Regions from separate parts of the Gardnerella piotii genome, predicted to be linked through region 1. Evidence: riboswitches for the same ligand, from Rfam matches in the RefSeq annotation. Region 1 holds a riboswitch; the other holds the start of a gene.

Region 1 (3,169 bases):
AGGTTAAGGTTCTTGATCATCAAGTTCACTCTGGTCAATTTGGTGGCCCTATTTTAGACGCATACACGCTTGCTTCAATGCTTGTTGCTTCTCTTTACAACAAAGACGGCGATTTAGATGTTCCTGGAGTTGAATCGCAAGAGCCTGTTGGTGGATTGCAACGCGATTTAGATGAGACTCAAGTTAGAGCCGATTCTTCTGTAGTTGATTCATACAAGCTTGCAGGAACTGGATCTTTGGCTGCACGAATGTGGACTAAGCCAAGTTTGACTGTTATTGGAATGGACGCTCATCCAGTAGAGGAAAGCTTTAACGTTATTGCTCACGAGACACGCTTGCGACTTTCGCTTAGAACTGCGCCTTGCCAGCGTCCAGAGGAAGCACAAAAAGCATTGAGTGACTTTTTGATTAAAAATGCACCGTTTGGCGCGCAAGTAACTGTAGATCCTTTAGATAATGGCATGGGTTGGGCTATGGATCCAAATGCTGTTGCAACTAAAGATGCGCTCGCATCTATGAAAGACGCTTTTGGTGTGGATCCTATTAATAAGGGCGAAGGTGGTTCGATTCCATTTATTCCAGAATTGCAACGAATCTTCCCTAAAGCTCAAGTTTTAGTTACGGGTCCAGAAGATCCAAAGTCTAATGCTCACAGCCCAAATGAGTCGATTTCTCTTTCTGGCTTGAAGTCAAATATTGTAACGGAAGCTTTGCTTCTTAGTCGTTTAGGGAAGTAGTGTTGTAAGTTATAACTCGCGCATAAAAGCGCGCGAACATGTTGATTTTGTGCGCGAGTCTACACAATGCCGTAAAATTTTCACTAGACACGGGTGCTTTGCGTTAATTCGTAAAGCTGAGAGAAACCGCTTGAACGTGAATCCAGGTAATACTGGCGCACGGAGATCTGTTTTTCCCGTGCCTAAAAGTAAAAAGGCACAATCATGTCAACAAGCGTCTTCTATGCATATAGCAATTAAATGCTGTATGCTGTTTAGATTTTTCTAAGCAAGTAGGCGTTTTGGGATTGTAGGATTTGCTAAGATTCTAAGATTTGTTAAGATTCTAAAAATCTATAGTAAAGTCTAATAATCCTAAAAATAATTTAATAAATAATTAAATAAAATCATTGCCATAAAGGATTTGCTATGCCCGATGCATATAAAACGCAGGTTTTGAACAATGCTAACCAGTACAAAGCTGAAACTTTCCTTCCATCGGCTTTTAGTGCTGCTAAGTTGCGTTTTGAGAATTGGGGTTATCGTCATGCCTCTCGCAAAGCGTTTGCTGTTCGTGGTTTGAACCTGACTATTGAAGCAGGGCAGAGAGTATTGCTATTAGGAGCATCGGGCATAGGCAAGTCCACTATTCTTGAAGGTGCTGCTGGATTAATCGGCAGCGATATTATTCTTAAAAGTGATTCAAACGATAAAAATAGTAACTCTTCTTCGCATAATGTTTTAGTTGAAGACGAAGATGGCGGAGTGAGTGAAGGCGCAGTATTTGTAGACGATGTACCAGTTCATAAGGCTCGCGGACGCGTTGGTTTAGTTTTACAAGACCCAGAATCTCAAGCGATTTTTCAACGTTTAGGAGATAACGTTGCGTTTGGTCCAGAAAACATGAATGTTCCGCGTAAAGAGATTTGGAATATTGTTGACGAAAGTCTTAAAGAGGTTGGCTTAGATGGCTTGCAACTTCATCGCTCTACTGCACATTTAAGCGGTGGTCAAATGCAGCGATTGGCTCTTGCTGGTGCGTTGGCAATGAAGCCTAGTGTTCTTCTTTTAGACGAGCCTACAGCAAATCTGGATCCAGACGGCGTTGAGCAAATTGTTTCAGCAGTTGGAAAAGTGCTTGACGATACTCATGCAACCATGGTTCTTGTTGAACATCATGCGCAGCCTTGGATTGATTTAATTGACCGAGTAATTGTTTTGGGGCTTGAAAATAGCGGTAATAGCGGTAATAGTAATAGCGAAGATAGCAAAAACTTTGTTCACGATGACGATATTGCAAGAGACGAGAGTGCTAAAACAGTAATCGTAGCCGACGGAACTCCAGACGAGGTGTTTAATCGCAAGGATCTTGATTTTGAAAATCTTGGAATATGGCTCCCGGATAAGTATAAGGATTCAAAAAATCGCAATATAGGCAGGATTCATGTTGAAGGAGAGCCTGATTGTGATCCTTCTGTAGGAGATGGGAAAGTAGTTTTATCTACAAAAAACCTTGCGATTAGTCATACGGATACTCCAATAGCTAAAAACATTAATCTTGAATTTAATTCTGGCCAAATAACGGCTTTGGTTGGCGCAAATGGTGCTGGAAAATCAACTTTGTCTCTAACTTTGGCAGGATTAATTCCGTCAATAGAAGGCGAAGTTGTAGCAAGCGAGGAACTTTGTAAAGATTTAGACTCAAGTGATCCTATAAAGTGGAAGTCAACTGAACTCGCTAAAAGAATATCGTATGTTTTCCAAAATCCAGAACACCAATTTGCTTGCGGAACTGTTTTAGAAGAGGTTATGTTAGGCCCTATTAGAACAGGCATGAGCGAAGAGGATGCTCGAGCAAAAGCTAAAGAATTGCTAGAGCGATTCAGATTAGGCAGATATGCCAACGCCAATCCGTACACGCTTTCTGGAGGAGAAAAGCGCAGGCTTACAGTTGCTGCATCTTTGGCTGCAGCTCCAAGGGTTTTGATTTTAGATGAGCCAACTTTTGGCCAAGATCGAAAAACGTGGATGCAAATTATAAAGCTGATTGCAAGTCTTAGAGCAGACGGCGTTAGTGTTATTGTTGTTACTCACGATAAAGAGCTAGTAGACGCTCTGGGCGCGCGTTTGGTTGAACTTTTGCCAGTTAACAATGCTAAGAATAGTGATTCTGGAGATTTATCAGATTTACAAGAATCGCAAGCAAAAGAAGATTTAGAATCATCGCAAAGCTTGTCTTCTACAACTAATTCAACGAATATTTCTCGAATAAAAGTTAGCGCTGTAAATAAGCGTGATGAGAAAGAAAGAGCCGCAAGTTGCTCGCCATTTTTGGCATCGCTAAATCCTGTTTACCGCATGCTTGGAGCTTTTATGCTTTCCATTCCTTTGCTGTTTACTCTTGATTGGCTTTCTTCGACTATTGCACTTGTTTTAGAGTTTATAATTTTATG
Region 2 (3,169 bases), 150 kb from region 1:
AAAGTTCTGATCGAAGGTTGCTAATGCATCAACTTGACCAGTTGTGAATGCTGCATGGAAGTTCTTCGGACTCATCTCTACTTCTTGAACCTTGGATGGGTCAAGTCCTGCTTTTTCAAAAGCTTTGTGAATTATATAATCTCCACTTCCACCTTTAGCAATAATTCCAATCTTCTTTCCGTACAAGTCTTTAAGCGATTTGATTCCGCTATTTGGTGCTGCTACGATTCCTTGAGCGTTTCCATTGTAATAGTTAATAGCATAAGCAACCCATGGCTGGCCTTTGGAGATAAAATGAATAAAATGGCCAGATCCTGTGGTTGTTACGTCTGCGTTTCCAGAAGTTACTGCAGTGTTTGCTTCTGGAGGAACATATGGTCCGCTAAATGTAACCTTTGCCTTGCCAAAGATCTTATCTGCCATCTTTGTATTATTTGAAAGAGTTGTTAAATAATTTGCAGAAGTCAAGTATGCTACTCTTAAAGTTCCAGTATCTTCTTTTACTTGCTTAGTAGTATTTGTGGAAGATTTTGCGGATGATGCTTGTGTTTTGCTGTTGGAGCTTCCGCATGATGCTAGGGTGATTGCTGTGCAAAGCGCGCAGAAAGCTGCTAATGCTCGCTTGCTTGTTGTAGATAATGCGAATTTAGCCATTTTATTCTCCTAATTATTTTGCTAATATTCTTAGTTCTGTTTGATTTTAACGATGGATGAACGTCGCTCAGGCATGCAAATTTTTTCTAAAAGTGTTGCAATTCCTTCAGAAAGTAGACCTGCAATCGCGTATAAAACTATGCATAGCAGCATTTGATCTGGTCTGTAAAATTCTTGTGATCTTGCAAGAACATATCCAATTCCTTTTGAAGCGTTGACTGTTTCACACGTTACCAATGCCACCCAAGACACTGATATTGCAAAGCGTAAAGCAGTCATAAAGTTAGGTAGCGCTCCTCGAAGAAGAATTGTGAAAAATACTGTTTTGCTATTTACTTTGTATGCGCGAGCTAATTCCAAGAGTTTGGGATCAATATTACGAACTCCATCCCTCATATTTACGTAGAACGTTCCAAATACGCCTATAGCAATAAGAGCTATTTTCATAGTCTCACCAATGCCTAATAAAATAATAAGCAAAGGTGCTAGTGCAGTAAAAGGAACAGACCGTAGCATGTGGCCAGGCTTGTTAATAATAATGTCGCCCAGCTTTGTGCTACCAGAAATAACTCCTGCTGGAACTGCAATTATCATTCCTAAACATAATCCTGCAATAACTCTTGTAAAACTAATTCCCAACGAAGGCCAAATTAAACCTTCTGAGTTTAATTCTTGAAAAGCGTTAATTACTTCTGCAGGTGATGGAATGTGCCTAGTCTCTTTAGGCCCAAGTGTAGCTAAAAACCATCCAATAAGTATGACAAGTGTGGAAAGCCATGGCACACATAAACGTAGTGAAGAAGATGCATTTTTTAGCATGCTCTTACAATGGCTAACCATTCGACATTCCCTTCGATAGTACTAGCTATATCAGGTTCGACGGGTATAATCTCAGCAATTACAATCAAGCAAATAATTGCACCCCGTGTCAGTTTGTTATTATTGTACAAAGGTGTGGACAAATTAACAAAAGCTTGGATTATATAGTCTTGTATGCTTAACGACTTACGCTGCGAAATAACGTCCATAAAACGCATTAATCTTAAATATGTTACACAACCAACAGATAAATAAGGAGTAGTTGTGGCAGCTATTGAAAGCGTATATGCACGCGAAATTTTGGATTCTCGTGGAAATCCTACTGTTCAGGTTTATTTGGAGACCGAAGATGGCGCTCAAGGAATTGGTTTAGTTCCTTCTGGTGCTTCAACTGGTGAGGCAGAAGCTTGGGAGCGTCGCGATGGCGATAAGTCTCGCTATCAAGGCAAGGGTACTTTGGAAGCAGTTAAGGCTGTTAACGAAGTAATCGCTCCAAAGGTTATTGGCATGGATGCCTCTGATCAGCGCGCTCTTGATGAAACAATGATCGAGCTTGATGGCACTCCAAACAAGGGCAAGCTTGGCGCAAACGCTATTCTTGGCGTTTCTCTTGCTGCTCTTTATGCTGCTGCTGAGTCTGCTGAGCTTCCTTTGTATCGCTACATTGGCGGTACAAATGGCCACATTCTTCCAGTTCCAAACATGAACATTATGAACGGTGGTGCTCACGCTGATTTTGCAACCGATATTCAGGAATACATGATTTCTCCATACGGCTTTGCTACTTATAGCGACGCTTTGCGTGCTGGCGTTGAGGTTTATCACACCTTAAAGAACGTTTTGAAGAAGGAAGGCTTGGCTACTGGTCTTGGCGACGAAGGTGGCTTCGCTCCAAAGATGAAGTCCAACGAAGATTCTTTGAAGTACATTATGGATGCAATCGAAGCTGCTGGTTACGAGCCAGGCAAGCAGATTGGTATTTCCCTCGACGTTGCTTCTTCTGAGTTCTACAACAAGGAAACTGGCAAGTATCGTTTCGACGGCGAAGAGCGCGAATCTGCTTACATGCTTGATTACTACGAGAAGCTCATTAACGAGTATCCAATCGTTTCTATCGAAGATCCATTCCAGGAAGAAGGCTGGGATGATTGGGCAGCAATCACCAAGCGTCTTGGCGATCGTTTGCAATTCGTTGGTGACGACTTGCTCGTTACTAATCCAAAGCGTTTGGCTAAGGGCATTGAGCTTGGAGCAGCTAACTCCTTGCTCGTAAAGTTGAACCAGATTGGTTCCGTTACCGAGACTCTCGACGCTATTGAGCTTGCAACCAAGAATGGTTTCACTTCCATGGTTTCTCACCGTTCTGGCGAAACCCCAGATACCACCATTTCTGATCTTGCTGTTGCTAAGAACACTGGCCAAATCAAGACTGGTGCTCCTGCTCGTGGCGAGCGTATTGCTAAGTACAACCGCTTGCTTGAGATTGAAGAAGAGCTTGGTTCTACTGCTCAGTATGCTGGTTACAGCGCATTCAAGGCTTGCAAGAAGTATATGAAGTAATATGCTAGAGCTTTTATAAGTTCTACGTAAGTCTTGTTTAAGATCTAGACTGTAGCATAATTCGGCCAGTCGCATTCGTGCGATTGGCCGTTTTTCGTATATTTTAGCGATTTTTTGAAAAAATATATAAATTTTT

Evidence for each region. Region 1 has a riboswitch for thiamine pyrophosphate ahead of ACPEIW_RS04675 (ATP-binding cassette domain-containing protein). Riboswitches for the same ligand answer to the same signal wherever they lie in the genome.
Region 2: it holds a riboswitch for thiamine pyrophosphate, as region 1 does, so the genes downstream of both, ACPEIW_RS04095 (ABC transporter permease) here and ACPEIW_RS04675 (ATP-binding cassette domain-containing protein) in region 1, are expected to answer to the same signal.

The regions. Positions count from the first base shown of each region.
Region 1 covers NZ_CP187450.1:1,136,034-1,139,202, reverse strand. The annotation lists gene ACPEIW_RS04680 (dipeptidase) at 1-737, shown strand, start outside; TPP riboswitch at 817-919, shown strand; gene ACPEIW_RS04675 (ATP-binding cassette domain-containing protein) at 1,146-3,169, shown strand, end outside.
Region 2 covers NZ_CP187450.1:982,163-985,331, reverse strand. The annotation lists gene ACPEIW_RS04100 (ABC transporter substrate-binding protein) at 1-654, opposite strand, end outside; gene ACPEIW_RS04095 (ABC transporter permease) at 685-1,473, opposite strand; TPP riboswitch at 1,484-1,590, opposite strand; gene eno (phosphopyruvate hydratase) at 1,738-3,033, shown strand.